Regions from separate parts of the Delftia sp. GW456-R20 genome, predicted to be linked through region 1. Evidence: predicted binding sites of a transcription regulator. Region 1 holds the regulator's gene; each other region holds the start of a gene.
What was found. The regulator HrcA, encoded in region 1, represses chaperone genes, less so after heat shock. The targets are predictions, from matches to a motif close to TTAGCACTCNNNNNNNNNGAGTGCTAA.
Positions count from the first base shown of each region.

Region 1 (7,330 bases):
TGCGGTGGTTGCTGGCCATCATGTCCAGCCAGGACTCCAGGAACTGCTGGATGTCGCGCCGCATCTGGTCCACGCCTGGCTGCTGGCGCAGGAACTCGGCCACGGGCGCGTCCATGCCGGTCAGCGGGCGCAGCTGGGGTTCGTAGTGCGGGTTGGGCAGCATGCGCACATCGAACACATAGTCGGAGTCCGAGGGCAGGCCGTGCTTGAAGCCGAAGGACTGGAAGACCAGGGTCATCTGGCCCACCGGGGCCGCAATCAGCTCCTTGATATAGCTTTGCAGCTGGGACGAGCGCAGGTGGCTGGTGTCGATGACATGCGACTTCTCGCGCAGGTCGCCCAGCAGCTCGCGCTCGGTTTCTATGTCCTGGACCAGGGCGCGGCGGCCTTCGGCGACCGGCCCCTGCGACAGCGGATGGCGGCGCCGGGTTTCGGAGAAGCGCCGCACCAGGGTGCCCGTGGTGGCGTCCAGAAAGACCAGGTGGGGCACGACGCCCTGGCGCTGCAGCCGTTCCAGCTGGCCGGGCAGGTGGGGCAGTCCGCCGGCGCTGCGCGCATCCATGGCAATGGCCACCTTGTTGCTGTGGCGGCCGTGCTCCAGTTCGACGAAGGCGGACAGCAGCTCGGGGGGCAGGTTGTCCACGCAGTAGTAGCCGGCATCCTCCAGCGCATGCAGGGCGACGGATTTGCCCGATCCGGACATCCCGGTGATCAGCACGATCTCAAGCGACATGGCATCAGCCTCCATTGGTGTTGCGCGCGCCGTTGGCCGCGCGTCCCGGCTTGGACCGTGTGCGGTCGGCATCGGCCTGGGGCCGCTGCCTGCCGGCCCGTCGCGGGGGTGGGCGGGGTGCAGGTGCCTGGCGCGCCATGGCCAGCATTTCGCGGGCATGGGCCATCGTGGTTTCGGACTGTCGCTCGCCACCCAGCATGCGCGCCAGCTCTGCCTCGCGTGCGGCGCTGTCCAGCGGCTGCACGGTGCTGAGCGTGCCTTGCCTCGCGCGTTGCTTGGCCACCAGGTAGTGCTGGTCGGCGCAGGCGGCAACCTGCGGCAGATGGGTGACGGACAGCACCTGCCGCGATCGGCCCAGTGCGTGCATGAGGCGGCCCACGGTCTCGGCGACGGCGCCGCCAACGCCGGAGTCCACCTCGTCGAAGATCAGCGTGCCGGCCTCGCCGAGCTCGCTGGTGGTCACGGCAATCGCCAGCGAAATGCGCGACAGCTCGCCGCCCGAGGCCACCTTGGCAATCGGCTTGGGACTGGCCCCAGGATGGCCGGCGACCAGGAAGGCCACGCTGTCCACGCCAAAGGCACCAGGGGAGTCGGCCGTGGACAGGGCGGCCTCGAACAGGCCGCCTTCCATGCCCAGGCCCTGCATGGCCTGGGTGATGGCGCGCGACAGGCGCGGCGCAGCCAGGGCGCGTTGCTGCGACAGCACCCGGGCGCTGGCCTGGTAATGCTGCTGCGCGGATTGCTCGGCAGCGTGCAGGGCCTCGATGTCCACGGCGGCGTCCAGCTGCTGCAGCTCCTGGCGCCAGCCGGCCAGCAGTGCCGGCAGTTCATCGGGCGTGCGGCGGTAGCGGCGCGCCAGCTGCATCCACAGCGACAGGCGCTCATCGAGCTCGGCCAGGCGCTCGGGGTCCAGGTCGGCGCGGCGCAGATAGCTTTGCAGCGAATGGCGCGCATCCTGCGCCTGGGCCATGCACGAGGCCAGCACGTCGGCAATGTTCTGGAAGTCGGGCTCCAGGTGCTCCTGGTTCTGGATCAGGTGGCTGGCGCGGCCCAGCGGAGTGATCACGCCAGCCTCGTCGTCCTCCAGCATCTGCAGCGTGGTCTGGGCGGTGTCGATCAGGGTCTGGGCATGGGATAGGCGCGTGTGCTGGGCATTGAGCTCGTCCCACTCGTCGGCCTGCGGAGCCAGCTTGTCGAGTTCGGTGATCTGCCACTGCAGCCGCTCGCGCTCGCGCTGCAGGCTGTCCTGGGCGGATTGCGCATGCTGCAGCGCCTGCCGGGCCTGGGACCAACGGCTCCAGCAGCCCTGGACCTCGCGGCTGTCGATGCCGGCATAGGCGTCCAGCAGCGCGCGCGCCGCATCGGGCCGCGTGAGGCTTTGCCAGGCATGCTGGCCGTGGATATCGATCAGCTGCTCGCCCAGGGCGCGCAGCTGCGTGGCCGTGGCTGGTGTGCCGTTGATCCAGGCGCGGCTGCGGCCCTGGGTGTCCACCGTGCGCCGCAGCAGCAGGCTGCTGTCCTCGCAGGCCAGGCCTGCGGCCTCCAGCCAGGGGCGCAGCCGCGCGCAGCCGTCGAACTCCACGCAGATATCGGCCTGGGTGCAGCCTTCGCGCACCACGTCGGCGTCGGCGCGGGCGCCCAGGGCCAGCTGCAATGCGTCGATCAGGATGGATTTGCCGGCGCCGGTCTCCCCGGTCAGCACGGTGAAGCCCGCATGCCAGTCCAGATCCAGGGCCTGCACGATCACGAAGTCGCGCAGAACGATGCGCTTGAGCGCCATGGTCAGGCGCCTCCCTCGTTCCAGCCCAGTTTCTTGCGCAGCGTGGCGAAGTAGTTCCAGCCCTTGGGATGCAGAAAGCGCACGCTGTGGTGGGCGCGGCTCACGAGGATGCGGTCGCCGTGCTGCAGCGAGGCCAGGGACTGCATGTCGAAATTGGCGCTGACATCGCGCCCGGCCACGACTTCGATCGTGACCTCGTTGGCATCGGACAGCACGATGGGGCGGTTGGACAGGTTGTGCGGCGCAATGGGTGCCATCACCCAGGCGGGGATGGACGGATGCATCATCGGTCCGCCGGCGGACAGCGCATAGGCCGTGGAGCCCGTGGGCGTGGCCACGATCAGGCCGTCGGCGCGCTGGTTGGAGACAAAGCGGCCGCCCACCTCGATGCGCAGCTCCACCATGCCCGATGTGCCGCCGCGGTTGACCACCACATCGTTCATGGCCAGGGCCTCGAACACGCACTGGCCGTCGCGGATCACGCGGGCGCACATCAGAGGACGCAGGTCCTCCTCGTATTCGCCCTGCAGCATGGGCGTGAGCGTGGCCTCGAAGTCCTCCAGCGCAATGTCGGTGACAAAGCCCAGGCGGCCCTGGTTCACCCCGATCAGGGGCGTTCCGTATTGCGCCAGGTGCCGGCTCACGCCGAGCATGGTGCCGTCGCCGCCGACGACCAAGCCCAGGTCGCAATGCCTGCCCAGGCCATCGACATCGAGGGTGGGGTAGTCTGTGAGCCCTGCGTGCAGGGCCGATTGGGTATCAAGCACGACTTCGCAGCCCTGGCGCCTGAGGAAGTCCGCAATGCGCTCAAGCGCGTTGCTGGCATTCTCGGACGGGGCGCTTGCGCTGGGAGCGTGGTACTTCCCGATCAAGGCAACGTGGCGAAACGTGGACGTCATTTCTGGAAATTACATCATTAAAATCATCACATGCTCGACGAACGTGCCAAGTTGTTGCTCAAAGCGCTGATCGAGCGTTATATCGCTGACGGCCAGCCTGTGGGCTCGCGAACCCTGTCGCGTGCGTCGGGGCTTGAATTGTCGCCTGCCACGATACGCAATGTGATGGCTGACCTCGAAGACCTGGGGTTGATCATCAGCCCGCACACCTCGGCGGGCCGCATTCCGACCGCCCGGGGCTACCGGCTGTTCGTGGACACCATGCTCACTGCAGACCGTGCCGATATCGTGACGCCCGAGCTCGCGCCCGAGCAGCCGCAGAAAGTCATTGCCAACGCCGCCAACCTGCTGTCCAGCCTTTCCCAGTTCGTGGGCGTGGTGCTGGTGCCGCGCCGCACCTCGGTGTTCAAACACATCGAATTCGTGCGGCTGTCGGAGCGGCGCTTTCTGGTCATCATCGTATCGCCCGACGGTGACGTGCAAAACCGCGTCATCTTCACCGACGTGGACTACTCGTCCTCGCAGCTGATCGAAGCCTCCAACTTCCTCAACAGCCACTACGCGGGCCTGGCCATGGAAGAGGTGCGCGAGCGCCTCAAGGGCGAGGTGGAGCTGCTGCGCGGCGAGGTGGCCACGCTCATGCAGGCGGCCGTCAACATCGGCACGGAGGCCATGACCAGCGCCCAGGAGGACGTGGTCATCGCGGGCGAGCGCAACCTGCTGTCGGTCAGCGATTTCTCCAGCGACATGGGCAATCTGCGCCGCGCCTTCGACCTGTTCGAGCAAAAGACCCAGATCCTCAGGCTGCTGGATTTTTCCAGCCAGGCGGAAGGCGTGCGCATCTACATCGGCGGTGAAAGCCAGGTCGTGCCTTTCGAGGAGCTGTCCGTGGTCAGCGCGCCCTACGAACTCGACGGCAAGGTGGTGGGCACGCTGGGCGTGATCGGGCCCACCCGCATGCACTACGACCGCATGATCCAGATCGTGGACATCACCTCCAAGCTCGTCAGCAATGCGCTGAGTCACAAGCGCTGAGTCCTGCGGGTTAGGCTCTACAATAGTTGTTTGCCATGGCCTGCATCCGTGCTGCCTTGGTGAATCAGGGGCCTTAGCTCATGCTTGGTTAGAGCAGCGGACTCATAATCCGTTGGTGCCCAGTTCGACTCTGGGAGGCCCTACCATCCATTGGTATGAAAAGCCTGCCGCCTTTCCGGGCGGCAGGCTTTTTTGCTGGGCGCACGGCTGCCGCATGGCATGCCATCGCCCGGTTGCCGGGGAATGCGGCTGCCGGGTTTTTTGCAGAAATATGGCGCTTTTGTCCGGGAGCCCCAAAACCCGCTGCTACAATGCGAAGCGTTGCGGCTGTAGCTCAGCTGGATAGAGTACTTGGCTACGAACCAAGGGGTCGTGGGTTCGATTCCTGCCAGCCGCACCAAAAAACGCAAAGCCCTGAAGTTAAAAGACTTCAGGGCTTTTTCGTTTTCTGCATTTGCATCCGCATCCCTGGGATGCCAGTCAGGCCTGTTCCGCTTTCGGCAGCACGATGCTGAAGGCGCTGCCCTGGCCGGGCGTGCTTTCTATCTCAAGCTGCCCGCCATGTCGGGCGGCCACGGTGCGCACAAAGGCCAGGCCCAGGCCCACGCCGTCGAGGTGCTGGTGATGGTCCAGGCGCTCGAACGGCTGGCTCAGCCGGGCGACGGCCTTCCCATCCATGCCGGGCCCGTGGTCCCGGATGGTGATGCGGCAATGGCCTGCGTCCTGCTGCAGCAGGCATTGCACCGTGGCGGGGTTTGCCTGATCTGCGCGCGCTCCGTATTTGATGGCGTTGCCGATCAGGTTGACGGCCGCGCGGTGGAGCATGCCCGCATCGCCCAGCACGGGGCATTCCTGTTCGGGCAGGAGGAACTCCAGCTGCACGTGGGCCGCAGAGGCCTGGGCCCAGCAGCTTTCCACGGCCTGGTCCAGCACCAGGCCCAGGTCCAGCCGTTCCCGGCGCAGCGCCTGCTGCTGGGCGCGTGCCAGGTGCACGAAATCGTCGGCCAGCTGCAGGGAGGCCTGGGCATAGCCTTCGATGCGCGGCAGCAGGAGGCCGAGGTCGGGCGCCTGTACGGCGCCGCGCTGCATCTCCAGCAAGGTGATGATGGATGCCACAGGCGCACGGATGTCGTGCGAGATGAACTGCATGGCCTGGTCGCGCTGGGCCTGGGCGCTGCGCAGATCGCTGATATCGACCAGGGTGATCAGCCAGCCCGTGGTCGGCGGTGCCTCGAAGGTCTGGGTCAGCAGCATCAGGCTGCGTCCCATGGGGTCGCGCCCCTCGCTGCTGGGCGGCAGGCCGTGGGCGGCAAGTGTCTCGGGCGTGAGCAAGGGCTGGCCGGCGGATGCGCCGGCTGCCGTGTCCAGTGCCCGCAGACCATCGAGCAGCCGGGGCAGGGCATCGCCGGCCCTGAGGCCATGCCCCAGGCTGCGTGCATAGGCGTGGGCTGCGGCATTGGCCAGCAGCACATGGCCCTGCCGGTCGCAGACAAAGGTGGGCGAGGGCAGCTGGCGCAGGCTTTCGCTGACGAAATGGTGCAGGGCGCGCAGTTGGCGCGAAGCCTGCTCCACGGCCGCGATGCGCTGGTCCAGCAGGTCGCCGCCCAGGCGCAGCGCGGTGGGCAGGCCCTGCCCCTGCAGGTCGCGCAGCTCCAGCGCCAGAAAGCGCGCGGCGGCGCGCAGGCGCAGCCAGCTCCATAGCGGATAGGCCAGGGCCAGGCCCAGCAGGCCGGCTGCAGGCGCTGTCTGCACCTGCCACAGGCGCGGTGCAAGCCCGGCCAGCGAAAGGCAGGCCAGGGCCAGCAGCGCGCAGGCCAGCATGCCGCCCGACGGGCCCAGCCAGGCCAGGGCCAGCAGGGCCAGCAGCACGGCTGCCGCATTGAGCGCGCGGTTGAGCGTGGCCGACGCGGGATGCACATGCGAGCCCTGCAGGCTGCCGTTGAGCACATGGGCCAGCATCTCCACGCTGGAGATGGGCCGCGCGCTGGTGCCCAGCGGTGCGGTGAAGCGGCTGCCCAGGCCGGTGGCCGTCGTGCCGATGAGCACGTATTTGCCGCGGAATGCCGCTGCAGGAATTCGACCGCGCAGCACGTCGATGTAGGAATAGGTGGTGAAGGGCGAGCGGTCCCTGGCGCCTTGCTCCGGCCTGGCCTGTGCAAAGGCAATGATCTCCTGCTGGCGGCGTTGCCAGGAGGGTGCGTCGGGGTCCATGGGCGGCACGGGCTCCGGGCGGGCGCATGCGCGGCCGTTCTCGCCCACGCAGTGCAGGGCCAGCGCCATGTGCCACCAGGGCTGCTGCGCACTGCCTTCTATGGCATGGAAGCCGCGCACCGCGCCATCGGCGTCCACGGGCAGTTGGGTATGGCCCAGCGCCGCTGCCGCCTGTGCGAAGGCCGGCAGCGGGCCGCTGCCTGGCGCCACGGGCAAGACGGTGCGGCCGCTGCGCTGCAGAACGCGCGCCAGCAGCAGGTCGTCGCCGGGATAGTCCAGGTCTTCCTCGCTGAGCATCACGTCCAGGCCTATGGCGCGCGGCGGTGCCTGGCTGATGCGCTCCAGCAGGCCGGCGTGCAGGGCGCGACGCCAGGGCCAGCGGCCAATGGCGTCGATGCTGGCATCGTCGATGGCGACGATGACGATGTCCTGCGATGCCTTGGGCCGGTGCAGCCAGCTGGCCGTGTCCTGGACGAAGCCGTTGATGCGGTCGAGCTGCCCGTCGCCGCTGAGCCAGAACACCAGGGAGAGCAGGCCCGCCGCCAGCAGCAGCCAGTCCCGCCGCAGTCCACGGCCACGCGCAGGCGCTGGCTGCGCCGGCGTGGCGGGGCTGTCAGGCAGGGGCGGCTGGGTGGACAAGCGCGGTCAGGGAATGAACGGGCACGGTTACTG
Region 1 is NZ_LWCN01000005.1:354,147-361,476, reverse strand. Features, by position in the region: gene rapZ (RNase adapter RapZ) at 1-733, opposite strand, end outside; gene recN (DNA repair protein RecN) at 738-2,513, opposite strand; gene A4F85_RS25610 (NAD kinase) at 2,516-3,412, opposite strand; gene hrcA (heat-inducible transcriptional repressor HrcA) at 3,443-4,447, shown strand; tRNA gene A4F85_RS25600 (tRNA-Ile) at 4,515-4,593, shown strand; tRNA gene A4F85_RS25595 (tRNA-Arg) at 4,771-4,847, shown strand; gene A4F85_RS25590 (CHASE2 domain-containing protein) at 4,928-7,297, opposite strand; gene A4F85_RS25585 (FecR family protein) at 7,325-7,330, opposite strand, start outside.

Region 2 (7,330 bases), 310 kb from region 1:
TCAAGGAGACCGTGCGTTTTGCGGGCGATGCCACGGGCGCAGGCTCGCACACGGCGCGCTTCGGCGAGATCGAGCAGCGCGGCGTGGCGCTCACGCGCAAGGGCCGCGCGCTCTACGACCAGCTGCTGGCCCAGGTGCGCGACATGGGCAGCGCAGGCAGTGCCGCGCCGGACTACGGCAGCCGCCTGGCCCAGGTCTTCGAGGCTTTCCCCGACACCCATGAGCAGCTGCGCCGGCAAGACCTGGCCTTCTACCGCTTCACGCTGAGCGACGAGGGAGCCGCCCTGGCCGCAGGCGAGGCCGCAGCGGCCGCCGCGTCGGACCTGGACGCCCTGATCGCCCGCGGCCTGGCCCAGGCCGAGCCCATCGTCTACGAAGACTTCCTGCCCGTGAGCGCGGCCGGCATCTTCCAGTCCAACCTGGGCGGCGAAGAGCAAAAGCAGTACGCGGCCCATGCGGCCCAGCAGGCCTTCGAGGCCGACCTGGGTGCCCGCGTGCATGACGAGATCGCGCTGTACGAGCAGGCCCAGCAGCGCTCCATCGACCAGCTGCGCAGCGCGCTGCGCGGCCAGGCCACCAAGGTCGCCGCATAAGCGCCGACCCGGGCTGAGCCCGCCACCGTTGATCCCCTTCCCCGGGGCGCATGCACAGGCGCCAGGCCTGCGCGTGCGCCCCTTTGTTTTTGCCATTTGCCGGAGGCCTTCATGAGCACCGCAGACCAGGGCGCGTCGTCGCCCACCGCCCATCTGTTCAACCCGCTGTTCGCACAGCCCGAAGGCTCGCCGATCCGCGAGCTGTTTCCCTACCTGAGCCGTCCCGGCATGCTCTCGCTGGCCGGAGGCTATCCATCGCCCAGCCTGTTCGATGCCGAAGGTTTGCAGCAGGCCGCCATGGCCGCGCTGCAGCAGGATGCCGCCACCAGCCTGCAGTACGGCGCCAGCGAAGGCCAGCTTGCGCTGCGCGAAGCCCTGGCCGCGCTGTGCGCCACGCGCGGCATTGCCTGCACGCCGGCCGACATGATCGTGACCACGGGCTCGCAACAGGCCTTCGACCTGCTGGTCAAGGTGCTGGTCGAGCCCGGCGATCCGGTGCTGGTCGAGGCGCCCGCCTACCCGGCCACGTTGCAGACGCTGAAGCTGGCCCAGGCACAGGTCGTTGCCGTGCCCACGGATGAGCAGGGCCTGGACACCGAGGCCCTGGCCCGCCTGCTGGCGCAGTGGCCCCATGCGCGTGTCCCCAAGCTGCTCTATACCGTGCCCAACTTCTCTAACCCGGGCGGCACCCTGCTGCCCGCGGCGCGGCGCACGGCCCTGGTGGCGCTGGCGCGCCAGCATGGCTTTGTCATCGTCGAGGACGACCCCTATGGCGAGCTGCGCTTTACCGGCCAGCGCGAACCGTCGATCTACGAAACGGGCCTGGCGCTGTGCGGCGCCCAGGCCAATCCCGTGGTCTACCTGTCCAGCCTGTCCAAGACCGTGGCGCCTGCGCTGCGCATCGGCTGGATGCTGGCCGATGCCCAATTGCTGCGCCGCTGCACCATCGCCAAGCAGACGGCCGATCTGTGCACCTCGCCGCTGGCGCAGATGATCGCCGCGCACTATCTGCGCTCGGGCCGCTATGCGCCCCAGCTGGCCCAGGCCTGCGCCGAGTACGCGGCGCGCATGGATGCGCTGTGTTCTGGCATGCAGTCGGCGCTGGGCGATCAGATCCGCTTCGTGCGGCCTGCGGGGGGCATGTTCGTCTGGGCCCAGCTGCTGCCGCCGCAGCGGCTTGCGGGCGATTCCCAGGCCCTGGCCCGTGCGCTGTTCACGGCAGCGGTGGAGCAGGGCGTGCTCTATGTGCCGGGCAAGGCCTTCTTCCCGGCCGATGCGGCAGACAAGGCCGGCCTGTGCATGCGCCTGTCGTATGCGGCGCCCACCGTGCCCCAGATCACCGAGGCCGTGGCCCGCCTGGGCCGAGCCTGGGGCCAGGCCGTGTCCTGAAAGACATAGGCAAAAGCGTTCATGCAATGACAAAGGCCGCCCGAGGGCGGCCTTTGTCTTGCTGGGCGAACCGGGCATGGCGCAAGGCCTGCCCGGTTGCGGAGGGCAATTACATGCCCATGCCGCCCATGCCACCCATGCCGCCCATGTCGGGCATGGCAGGGCCGCCTTCAGCCTTGGGAGACTCGGCGATCATGGCTTCGGTCGTCAGCAGCAGCGATGCCACGGAAGCGGCGTTCTGCAGGGCCGTACGCGTCACCTTGGTCGGGTCCAGGATACCCATTTCCAGCATGTCGCCGTAGGTGTCGTTGGCAGCGTTGAAGCCGTAGTTGCCCGAGCCGTTCAGCACGGCGTTGACCACCACCGAGGGCTCGCCACCGGCGTTGGCCACGATTTCGCGCAGGGGCGCTTCGATGGCCTTCATGATCAGCTTGATGCCGGCGTCTTGCTCGGCATCGCCGGTCTTCAGGTCGCCCACGGCTTGCTTGGCACGCAGCAGAGCCACGCCGCCGCCGGCCACGATGCCTTCTTCCACAGCAGCGCGGGTAGCGTGCAGGGCGTCTTCAACGCGGGCCTTCTTTTCCTTCATTTCGACTTCGGTGGCAGCGCCAACCTTGATCACGGCAACGCCGCCAGCCAGCTTGGCCACGCGCTCTTGCAGCTTTTCGCGGTCGTAGTCGCTGGTGGCTTCTTCGATCTGGATGCGGATCTGCTTGACGCGGGCTTCGATTTCAGCAGCTTGGCCAGCACCGTCGATGATGGTGGTGTTTTCCTTGCCGATTTCGATGCGCACTGCCTGGCCCAGGTCTTCCAGGGTCACCTTGTCCAGCGCCAGGCCCACTTCTTCAGCGATGACCTTGCCGCCCGTCAGGATGGCGATGTCTTCCAGCATGGCCTTGCGGCGGTCGCCGAAGCCAGGAGCCTTGACAGCCACAACCTTCAGGATGCCGCGGATGGTGTTGACCACCAGCGTTGCCAGGGCTTCGCCTTCGACGTCTTCTGCAATGATCAGCAGGGGACGGCCGGCCTTTGCCACGGCTTCCAGCGTGGGCAGCAGGTCACGGATGTTGCTGATCTTCTTGTCGAACAGCAGCACGAAGGGGTTGTCCAGCAGGGCAACCTGCTTTTCAGGGTTGTTGATGAAGTAGGGCGACAGGTAGCCGCGGTCGAACTGCATGCCCTCGACGACGTCGAGTTCGTTGGCCAGCGACTTGCCTTCTTCAACGGTGATCACGCCTTCCTTGCCGACCTTGTCCATGGCTTCGGCAATGATGCTGCCCACGGATTCGTCGGAGTTGGCGGAGATCGAGCCGACCTGGGCGATTTCCTTGGAGGTGGTGGTGGCCTTGGATTGCTTCTTCAGCTCTTCCACCAGGGCGGCGACAGCCTTGTCGATGCCGCGCTTGAGGTCCATGGGGTTCAGGCCGGCGGCCACGTACTTGGTGCCCTCGCGGACGATGGCCTGTGCCAGCACGGTGGCGGTGGTCGTGCCGTCACCGGCGATGTCGTTGGTCTTGGAGGCCACTTCCTTCACGAGCTGGGCGCCCATGTTCTGCAGCTTGTCCTTGAGTTCGATTTCCTTGGCGACCGAGACACCGTCCTTGGTCACGGTGGGGGCGCCGAAGGAGCGCTCCAGCACCACGTTGCGGCCCTTGGGGCCCAGGGTGACCTTGACCGCATTGGCCAGGATGTTCACGCCTTCAACCATGCGGGCGCGTGCTTCGCCGCCGAAAACTACGTCTTTTGCTGCCATTTCAATTCTCCGGATTCAGTTGGAAAGTGCGGTTTCGAAGCGCGGATTACTTTTCGACGACTGCGAACAGGTCGTCTTCCTTCATCACCAGCAGTTCGTCGCCATGGACCTTGACGGTCTGGCCGCTGTACTTGCCGAACAGAACGCGGTCGCCGACCTTCACGTTCAGAGCGATCACTTCGCCCTTGTCGTTCTTCTTGCCGGGGCCCACTGCCAGCACTTCGCCCTGGTCGGGCTTCTCGGCGGCATTCTCGGGGATCACGATGCCCGAAGCCGTCTTGGTTTCGTTCTCGAGGCGCTTCACGATCACGCGATCGTGCAGGGGACGCAGGTTCATACCAACTCCTAAATCATCAACAAAGTTGAAACAAAGACTTGCCGGCCCGGCGGGCCGGCATTCGAAGCAATGTGGGACAGAGGACTGTTAGCACTCATACCCAACGAGTGCTAATAATAAGGCAATTCGGCCAGGATTCAAGGGGTAGGGTCGATGTGCCGCAGTGTGTAACGACGCCTCACATGCTTTTGCGCCACGGATTCCCGGTGGGTGTTGGCTCATCGCTCGGCCAGCACTATGGCAAGACGTGGCATCTGCGGAGCCCGCGCCGATGGAGTTCCTGCGGCGCGCCGCTGGGGGCCAGAGTCTTGGTTGAGGGATGTCCAGGCGCTAGAATGGGAATGAATCTCATTCATCAATTCATGCGATCTGCGCACATGTTCAGGGCGCCCCTCCCCGTCGTTGTCCATCCGATGCGTGGGGCCCCCGGCGCCACGGATCGGTTGCCCATCTGCGCGTTGTGCCTCACCTCCAGACTTTCATCACTGACGAATGCAGTGCCCTTGCGGGTTCACGGTCGGCTGCTGCATTCCTCCCGGGCGCAAAGGCCAGGGGATGAAACGCAATCCGGTCTCCGCAGCGCGGGGTGAGCCGATACCTGGGCGCCAGACTCCAGAGGCTCCCCTGGTTGCGCTCTATACGCGTTGGCGCACGCCTGTGATGCGCATGTTGCGCCGACACTTTCGAACCACTGCAGCGGTCGAGGACGCGGCGCAGGAAGTGTTCGCGCGGGTGGCCGCCACGGGCAGGAATCTCGAGCCCGGGCAGGAGCAGCCCTATCTGCGGCAGACCGTGCGCAGCGTGGCGGCACGCGACTGGGAAAAGGGCCCGGAGGCGCACGGGCTCCAGAGTGTTCCGTATGACGACTGCCAGCAAGAGCTGCTTGCCATCTCTGCCGAGGGCTTCGGAGACACCGAGCGTCAAGCCGAGAGCCGCCAGCGGCTGACGCGGCTGCACGAGGCGATCCAGGAACTGCCGCCGCGGCAGCGCGAAGCCTTCATTCTTCAACGGATCGAGGGGCGCACCGTTGAGGAAACCGCCGATTGCATGGGGATCAGTACACGGATGGTGGTGAAGCACCTGGGCCGGGCCGTCGGCTATTGCGAGACGCGCATCCTGTTCGCAAGTGCCACTCAGATGAGGCGCCTGCAGGCCCTGCAGGGCACACTGGACGCCGAAGAAGACAACGACGACGAATGCGCCGCCCCACCGGCGCAGGGCAAAAGAGCATGAGCGCAGAGCCAGGCCATTCCCGGTTGCAGGACCTCCCGCCCGAGCAGGTGCTTGGGCTCAACCATCGCGCGGGCGAGTGGTATGTGCGTCGCCAGCAGCCCGGCTGGTCGGGCGCGGACGAGCGCGCTCTCGACGAGTGGCTGGCGCAGGACCCGGCCCATCGCGAGGCCATGGACGGTGTCGGCCGCGCCTGGCGTGAAGCGGAGCAACTCAAGGCCATGTTCCCGGCGGTCTACGGGAGCAACCCGCCAGCGGCTGCCGCCCGCGAAGCGCCGCGCGCCGGCAGGCCGGCGCCGCAGCCAAGCAGTGCTGCAGGGGCCGCGGACCGGCCGCGCAGACCCGCCATGGCATCGGCCTTCGCCGCAGCACTGTTCGCCGTGGTCGCCGCCGGGTACGGCTGGCACCGCTGGGACAACACCGCCAGCTATGCGGTCGATATCGCCACCGCTCCCGGCGAACTTCGCCGCATCGACCTGCCCGATGGATCGCAGGTGGCGCTCAATGCCAACAGCCGACTTCAGGTGCGCTACTACCCCCGCCGGCGCGAAACCGTACTCGACCAGGGCGAGGCCTTCTTCCAGGTCGCGGCGGATGCCGGCAAGCCCTTCACCGTGGACAGCAGCGGCAGCCAGGTGCGCGTCGTCGGCACCGCATTCAATGTGCGGGCAGGCCCGCCGGAATTCGTGGTGCAGGTGCAGGAAGGGCGCGTCGAGGTGCGCTCAAAGACCCATCCCGAAGCCCCCGTGCTCGCCATGGGCCCGGGTGCGGGTGTGGCCATCGATCCCGCCAGCGGGCGCCGCCGCAGCCTTTCAGTGGCAACGCAAGACGTTGCGCAATGGCGGACCGGGCAGATCTACTTCAAGCGCGCCACGCTTCGGCATGTGGCGGATGAACTGTCGCGCTACCTCGGCCAGCCGGTGGAGATAGAGAGCCCTGCGCTCCAGGCCGTGACTGTTTCGGGCCTGCTTGCGCTGGAGGAGCCGGAACGCTTCCTCCTGGCCCTGCCCAGCGTAGCCAGCGTGCGCGTGCAGCGGCGCGCCGAGGGTGGCTGGCTGATCGGTTCTCGTTGAGATACAAATTGTTTCATTCTGTCGGGTTCTCTGGTTTTGCCTTTTCCTGCTTCTTCATGGGTAGGGGCGAGGAATTTCTGCGCCCCGGGGCTGCCAGCCACGGAAATGAGCAATCACCGCTTTCTGATTGATTCCCAGCCAACGGCCGCAAGCAAGCGGCATCCCCGCGCAGTTGGCTGTCCTTTACGCCCCCGCCTGATCTGGCAAGCGGGCGTACCCGCCTTCCTGCCCTGGGCCTGCCGTCGTCGTACGCACAAGGAATCCAGGAGCTACAGGTCATGTACCAAGGTCAGTCGAGGGAACGTTTCGAGAACAACAATGGGAAGCTGGCCGCGCACCGTGCGCGGTCTGTCCGCACACAGGAGTGCGGCCCTGTGCTGCGGCCCAGCCTGGTGGCGGTGCTCGTGTCGGCAGCGGTAGCCGTGATGGCCGTCAGCCCCGGCGAGGCGCTGGCCCAGCCCGCCGCCTCCATGGAAACCCGCCAGCCCTTTCACATTGCGGCCCAGCCCCTGCTCGAAGCCCTCAAGGCATTTGGCCGCCAGACGCAAGCGCAGGTGCTCTTTGATGACGGGCTGGTCGAAGGGCGCCAAGGCGCAGCAGTCAGCGGCAATCTCAGTGCACGCGAAGCCTTGGCAAGACTGCTGGCTGGAACGGGCTTGGCCGCCGTCAGCACGCAGCCCGGTACCTTCACCATCCAGACAGCAGCGGCTGCGGCTTCCAAGGTGACTTTGGCGGAAGTGACGGTGACGGCGCAAGCCGATGCCAATGGAGCGACCGAAGGCACCGGCTCCTACACCGCGGACCGGGTGCGCACTGCCACCAAACTGGACCTGTCCATCCGCGAGACGCCGCAATCGGTCAGCGTGGTGACGCAGCAGCAGATGCGCGATGCCAACATGCAGTCACTCGACGACGTGACCGATGCCCTTGTGGGTGTCACCTACAGCCAGCTGGG
Region 2 is NZ_LWCN01000005.1:666,031-673,360, reverse strand. Features, by position in the region: gene hglS (2-oxoadipate dioxygenase/decarboxylase HglS) at 1-593, shown strand, start outside; gene A4F85_RS26935 (aminotransferase-like domain-containing protein) at 705-1,982, shown strand; gene groL (chaperonin GroEL) at 2,092-3,735, opposite strand; gene A4F85_RS26925 (co-chaperone GroES) at 3,782-4,072, opposite strand; gene A4F85_RS26920 (RNA polymerase sigma factor) at 4,565-5,305, shown strand; gene A4F85_RS26915 (FecR family protein) at 5,302-6,375, shown strand; gene A4F85_RS26910 (TonB-dependent siderophore receptor) at 6,750-7,330, shown strand, end outside.
Region 2: the regulator HrcA is predicted to act here: its motif matches at 4,160-4,186, upstream of A4F85_RS26925 (co-chaperone GroES).

Region 3 (7,330 bases), on a different contig from region 1:
AAGACGCGGGCCATGTAGGGTAGCAGTCCGCCTTCGTTGAGCGCAGGTGCCACGCGCTGGCGGTAGTGTTCGCTGTGCAGGCGCGTGAGCTCGGACCAGTGGGCCTGGGGCCGCTCGTGGTGGGCCGTGTGCAGGCCGATGTTGAACAGCAGCGGATTGACCCAGCCCTCGAAATTGCGCGCGTAGTTCAGTGGCGTGACGCTGTCCATCCGCTGGCTGCGCGTCAGCGGCCGGCCATCGGCATGGGCGTGCTGCAGGTAGTTGGTGGCTAGCAGCCAGTGCAGGCCATGCAACTGGGGAACGATCACCAGCAGCAAGGCCTTTTGCCAATCCAGCGACAGCAGCAGTGCCCAGCTGCCCAGCCACAGCAGGTATTGGCCCATGCAGTAGCGAAAGGCGCCGGGCCAATGCCGCCGCAACTGGCCCAGCCAGCGCAGGAACAGCGGGTACAGCACCCAGCCGGCCTGCAGCGGGTGGAGCAGGTAGCCCAGCAGATGGTTGTGGTCGCCGCCGAAGCGGTAGGTGCGTGCCATGTCGCGCGGGCCGTGGCGGAAGCGGTGGTGGTTGGCCACATGGGCGGGCCAGAACACAAAGGTCGGGTGGCCCTGCAGCAGGGTCAGCCAGTAGTCGGTGAAGCGGTTGGCCCAGCGCCCGCGCCACATGCGCAAATGCGTGTGGTTGTGGTGGATGACGCCCACGCCCAGCGTGAGGAAAAGCTCAATCCCGTAGAGCCACAGGTTCCAGCCATGCTGCCACTGCCACCACACGATCAGCGGCAGCGCCACCAGATAGGCCAGCGACTGCAGGTCGCGCCAGTGGCGCAGCCGGGGCAGCCGTGGCTGGACGTGGCGAGCAGGCGGTCGGCTCATTCCGTCCTGGGCCGGGCCGTGGCGGGCAGTGCCACGCGCGTGCGCATCAGCCGGTCCATGAAGGCCAGCGCAAAGCCGTAGTTGCCATTGGGCCGGGCATGGTGCAGATGGTGGCGCCGGCTGGCGGCCAGCGCATGCGTGTCGGACACCCCGGGAAAGAAGTCATAGTTGGAGTGGCCTATGACGTTCAGCAGCAGGCTGAGTACCGGCACCGAGGCCAGCGACCAGAAACTGAAGTCATGCACCACCATGGGCAGCAGGATGACGTTGCCCAGCATCAGCGCCTCGATGGGATGGAAGCTGTAGGTGGACCACGGCGTGGTGACGATGGAGCGGTGGTGGTCGCCATGAAAGCGCCCCAGCAGCCGCGTATGCAGCAGGCGGTGGTTGATCCAGAAATGCACATCGTTCCAGATCAGCAGCACCGCGATTTCGATGGCAATGCGCCAGGGGCCTGCATCGGGCTCCAGCCGCGCCCAACCCAATTGCAGAAGGCCCCAGGGCACGATCATGCCGATGCCGAAGATCAGCACCGAATGCAGCGACTGGCGCCATTCGCGGCGCAACTGGTCGGGCTTGAGCGGGCGCGTGTCCAGCACGCGGCCCACGCCGCGCCGCTGCAGCCAGCGCGTGAGCGCCATCATGCCCCAGCCGCCGGCCGTGTACAGCACGCCGAAGAAGAGCAGGCCCCAGGCCATGACCTGCCAGGCGTTGAGTTCGGTGAAGGCTTGGGCAGCGGTCATGGCAGTGTGATCGAGCACGTCATTGCGCGTGGATTCCCTGTTCGCGGATGATGCGGCCCAGTGCCGTCACGTCCTGGCGTATGCGCAGGGCCAGGCCCTCGGGCGAGCTGCCGACAGCCTGCCAGCCCTGGGCGGCCAGGCGTGCACGCATCTCGGGCGAGCGCACGATCTCGCTGACCGCTTCGGCCAGCTTCTGCACATGGGCGGCGGGCATGGCCTTGGGCGCGGCCACGGCGTTCCAGATCTCCAGATCGAAATCCCCCACGCCCAGCTCCTTGAGGCTGGGCAGTCCCGGCGCCAGCGGGCTGCGCGCGGCCGAGGTCACGGCCACGCCGCGCAGCTTGCCGGCCTGCACCTGGGCCATGGCCAGCGCGGGCGGCAGCATGGACAGCTGCAGGTCGCCGCCCTGGATGGCGTTGAACACCTGCGGATAGCCGGGGTAGGGAATGTGTTCGGGCCTGAGCGCGGAGCGGCTCTTGAGCAGCTCCATGCCCAGGTGGCCCACCGTGCCCACGCCTGGGGAACCGTAGCTCCAGCGGCTGCCGGCCTGGGCCGCGGCCTCCAGGAAAGCCCGGCCCTCGGGCGCGCCAGCCGGAGCCACCAGCACCAGGGGCGCCACGCCGATCAGGCTGACGGGCTGCAGGTCCTTCACAGGGTCGTAGCGCACCGCGGGGTTGAGCAGGCGGGCAATCGTCAGGTTGCCGTTGATCATCACGCTGAAGGTATGGCCGTCGCGCGCACGGGCCACCTGCTCGCCTGCGATGTTGCCGCCGGCGCCCACCTTGTTCTCGACGATGACGGGCTGGCCCAGGCGCTTTTCCAGCGGCTCGGCCAGTGCGCGCGCCGTGAGGTCCGGGGAAGATCCTGCGGGAAAGCCGACGATCAGGTGCAGCGGCTTGCTGGGCCAGTTATCGCCCGCTACGGCAGCGCAAGGCAGCAGGGCCGAAGCCAGGGCGGTGGCCAAGGCATTGGCGAAGAGGCGGCGTAGTGGCGAGATGGCGCTGGCGGGCATGGGGTACGTGGGGGCCGCAAAGGCTGCGGGCAATAAAAAACCCGGAGATTATCCGGGTTTGTCGTGAAGCGGCCTGTCAGCCCAGGCCGTCAGGCCATCAGGCGAACTCGGCCAGGGCCTTCTTCATCTTCTTCATGGCAGCCACCTCGATCTGGCGGATGCGCTCGGCGCTGACACCGTAGACGGCGGCCAGCTCATGCAGCGTCATGCCGCCCGAGCCGTCGTCGTTGACCTTGAGCCAGCGCTCCTCGACGATGCGGCGGCTGCGGTCGTCCAGCGAATCCAGTGCCATGGCAATGCCGTCGGTGGCCAGGTGGTCGCGCTGGCGCGACTCGATCATTGCCGTGGGTTCGTGGGCGCCATCGGCCAGGTAGGCGATGGGGCCGAAGGCCTGCTCGCCGTCGTCGCTGGGCGAGGGGTCCAGCAGCACGTCGCCACCGGCCAGGCGCGTTTCCATCTCCATGACTTCTTCGCGCTTGACGTTGAGCTTCTCGGCCACGGCGTCGATCTCGCCCGAGGTCAGCGTGTCACGCAGCATGGCGCCGTCCTCGGCCATGGCGGCGTCGGACTTCAGGCCCTGCTTCATCGAGCGCAGGTTGAAGAACAGCTTGCGCTGGGCCTTGGTCGTGGCGACCTTGACCATGCGCCAGTTCTTGAGGATGTACTCGTGGATCTCGGCCTTGATCCAGTGCATGGCGTAGCTCACCAGGCGCACGTTCTGATCGGGGTCGAAGCGCTTGACGGCCTTCATCAGGCCCACGTTGCCTTCCTGGATCAGGTCACCGTGGGGCAGGCCGTAGCCCAGGTACTGGCGCGAGATGGACACCACCAGGCGCAGGTGGGACATCACCAGACGCCCTGCGGCGTCCAGATCGCTGTGTTCTTTGAGCTTGCGGGCGTAGTCCTGCTCTTCCTCAAGGGTGAGCATGGGCAGGCGGTTGACCGCGGAAATGTAGGCATCCAGATTGCCCAGAGGCGGCACCAGGGCCCAGGGGTTAGCGGGTGCCAAGGTGGTCGCAATGGAGCCGGAGGCGTTTGTCATTGCAGAGTTCCTTTCTTCCATTCCTTCATATTAGCACTCGTTATGACCGAGTGCTAAAGCCAAAGTTCCGTGGGTTTTTCAGACGGTTGCACTCATTTTTGGAGTGCCAAAAGTCGTTTGTGCCTAGTCTGAGCGATTTTTGGAAACCCTGCTTGCCAGCGGTGGGCGCATATTGCTGGGAGAGCATTACAGTTTTTCCAGCAGGCTTTCAATCTGCCGGCCCAGTTGCAGCAAGGCCGGGTGCAGCTCCTGCACGATGGCCGGCAAAGGCTCCGTGGTGGAGACGCTGCAGTTCAGGACATAGATGGCATCGGGTGTCACCAGCGGCGTGGCCAGTGCAACCACTTCCGGCTGCCACGATGCGGCGCAGAAGCCTTGGCTTTTCACGGACTTGATCGCCGCCTGGATCTGCTGCTCCAGCGCAGGCCATTGGGCGCCCCTCTTGAGCCTGAAGCTGTCGAGCAAGGCCTTGCGCCTGGCCGATGGCGCCGCTGCCAGGTAGGCGCGCCCCAGCGACGTCAGTTCCATGGGAACGCGCTGGCCCGAGACCACATGCCTGAGCACGATCCGGCGGTTGTAGCGGATGGATTCCAGGTAGACCATCTCGTCCCGGTCGGGACATGCCAGGCCCACGTTGATCCGGCGTGTCTCGGCGAGGGTGCGCATCAGGGGCGCCGCAATCGACAGCACCGTCGAGCCCGTGCGCATGGCGTGCGCCAGGCTCAAGACCGCCGGGGCCAGGCGAAAGGCCCGGCTTGGTTGGTCGGCCTGCAGCATGCCGCAGCCCACCAGGGTCTGCGTCAGCCGGGTGACCGTGGCCTTGGACAGGCCGGTGCGTTCCGCCAGGTCGCTGTTGCCCAGCAGTTCCGAGCCGGGCCTGAACGCACGGAGTATTTCGACGCCTCTTTCCAGGGAGCGGTTGCTCGGGGACTGTCCCGGCTTGTCATGGAGGATGGGGGATCGCCTGTTCGTCATGCTGCTGCCGCTGGTGGGAGGGCGCGCTTGCCCCGATGTCGAAAGCTGTGTTCTTCCTGCCCGGGTACGGGCGCCTGATGGAAGCCAAGTATTCCACCGAATGCAAGGGAAATGCAGCCGCAGGCTCTGACGCGCTCGCTTTGGAATTTCACTGGTTGGAATATGGGGGGTCACAAGTGCAGTGCGTTTCCCTAAGCTTTCACAAGCCAGTCGCCAACGTCATCGCAACGCTGGCGCAGTGACCGGACCTCTGTCCATAGAACCAGGAGACACACCATGCCCAGTTTCGCCGCCCGCCGTTGTGCAAGGGCCATTGCGTTCATTGCCGTGCTCGCGACTGTCTGCAGCGCAGCATCTGCAGCCTTCCCGGAAAAGCCCGTGCGCCTCGTCGTGCCCTTTGCGCCAGGCGGTGGAACGGACCTGATCGCCCGCACGCTGGGGGCCGAGATGGCCAAGGACCTGGGCCAGCCCGTCATCGTGGACAACAAGCCCGGTGCCGGCACGATCATCGGCACCGACAACGTTGCCAAGAGTGCGCCGGACGGTTACTCCGTGGTCGTGGCTTCGTTCGCGCACGCCGTCAATCCGGCGTTGCAGGCCAAGCTGCCGTACGGGAGCAACAAGGCCTTTGCTCCGGTGATCCTGATCGGCCGCGGCCCCAACGTGCTGGTGGTGCCCGCCGCCAGCCCCTACAAGACGGTGGCGGACGTGATGGCCGCCGCCAAGGCCAGTCCCGACAAGCTGACCTATGCCTCGCAGGGCGCCGGGACTTCGGCGCATCTGGCCGGGGAGCTGTTTGCCAACCTTGCCAAGGTCCGGCTCACCCATGTGCCCTACCGCGGCGCAGGCCCGGCGCTCACCGATCTCATGGGCGGGCAGGTGGACATGATGTTTGCCACGGCGGCGGCGGTATCCACCTTCATCGACAACGGCAAGCTGCGCGTGCTGGGGGTCACCACGGCCGAGCCGTCTGCGGCCTTCAAGAACGTGCCACCCATCGCCGTCACCGTCCCGGGCTACCGCGTCGAGAGCTGGTACGGCCTGTACGCGCCGGCAGCCACACCTGCCGCCGTGATCGACCGCCTGAACGCCGCAGCCCGCAAGGCGGCCCGCTCGCCGGAGTTCGTTCGCAAGCTGGAGCACGAGGGCCTGATGGTCAATGCCGGACCTGCGGCGGAACTGGACACCTATGTGCATGCCGAGGAAAAGCGCTGGGCGCAGATCGTCAAGCAAAACAACATCCATCCCGATTGATCGCACTGGCTGCGATCGTTTTCAAAGCACGCCATGAACTACGAACTGATCCAACTGAATGTCGCCGATGCGGTGGCAACCGTGACCCTGAACCGCCCCGACAAGCGCAACGCCATGAGTGACGACATGCGCACCGAGTTCATCGATGCCCTGGAGCGCGTGGCGGCAGACAAGGCCATCAAGGCCCTGGTGCTGACGGGCGCGGGCAAGGGATTCTGCGCAGGCGGTGACATCGCCGGAATGCAAAGGCGCATGAATGCTCCCGCGGGCGAGGTGGGCTTCAACGGCTGGCAGCGTCAGCAGCGCGTGCACCATGTCCAGGCCCTGCTGCACACCATGCCCAAGCCCGTGATCGCCGCCGTCAACGGCGCGGCCTCGGGCCTGGGGGCAGACACGGCGCTGGCCTGCGACTTCGTGATCGCCAGCGAATGGGCCAGCTTCGCGTGGAGCTATGTGCTGCGCGGCATCATCCCGGACGGCGGCGGCATGTACTTCCTGCCGCGCCGCGTGGGCCTGGCCAAGGCCAAGGAGCTGATATTCACGGGCCGCCAGGTCAAGCTGCCGGAAGCCCTGGCGCTGGGCATCGTGGACCGCCAGGCCAGTGCCGAGACCTTGGTGGCAGACGCCCAGGCCTGGGCACGCGAGCTGTCCTCGGCTTCTTCCACCGCGCTGGCATTGACCAAGACCATCCTGAACCAGAGCTTCGAGCTGTCTTCGCACGATGTCTTCGCCCAGGGCAGCCAGGCCCAGGGCATCTGCTACACCAGCAGTGAACACCGCGCATCGGTGGAGGCCTTCCTGGCCAAGACGGCCGGCAAGGAGTGATGCCATGAGCGAAGCCATTGCCAAGCTGCTTTCGCCGCGCAGCGTCGCCGTCATAGGCGCCTCTGCCGACCTGAAAAAGACCACGGGCCGCCCGGTGGCCTACCTGCAAAAGCACGGGTTTGCCGGCCGCATTCTTCCCGTCAATCCGCGCGTGGAGCGCATCGGCGAGCTGACCTGCTACCCCGACATCGCTTCGCTGCCCGAAGTACCCGACGTGGCCGTAGTGCTGCTGGGCGCCGAGCGTGCGCACCAGGCCGTCAGGGGGCTGTCGGCGCTGGGCTGCGCGGCAGCCATCGTGCTGGCCAGCGGCTATACGGAAACGGGCGAGGACGGGGCGCACCGCCAGCGGCAGCTGATCGAGGCGGCGGGCAGCATGCGCCTGCTGGGGCCCAACACCATCGGGCTGGTCAACCTGACCGACCGGATCGTGTTGTCGCCCTCGGGCGCGCTGGAGATGGACGAGTTCCCCGTCGGAGGCATCGGCGTCGTCTCGCAAAGCGGCGGCATCCTGGGTTCGCTGCTGTCGCGCGCCGCCGCGCGTGGCATCGGCCTGTCCAAGCTCATCTCCACCAGCAACGAAGTGGATCTGGAACTGGCTGACTTCATAGAC
Region 3 is NZ_LWCN01000004.1:2,364,507-2,371,836, reverse strand. Features, by position in the region: gene A4F85_RS15920 (fatty acid desaturase) at 1-869, opposite strand, end outside; gene A4F85_RS15915 (sterol desaturase family protein) at 866-1,612, opposite strand; gene A4F85_RS15910 (Bug family tripartite tricarboxylate transporter substrate binding protein) at 1,632-2,624, opposite strand; gene rpoH (RNA polymerase sigma factor RpoH) at 2,722-3,666, opposite strand; gene A4F85_RS15900 (IclR family transcriptional regulator) at 3,853-4,641, opposite strand; gene A4F85_RS15895 (tripartite tricarboxylate transporter substrate binding protein) at 4,918-5,895, shown strand; gene A4F85_RS15890 (enoyl-CoA hydratase/isomerase family protein) at 5,929-6,720, shown strand; gene A4F85_RS15885 (acetate--CoA ligase family protein) at 6,725-7,330, shown strand, end outside.
Region 3: the regulator HrcA is predicted to act here: its motif matches at 3,697-3,723, upstream of rpoH (RNA polymerase sigma factor RpoH).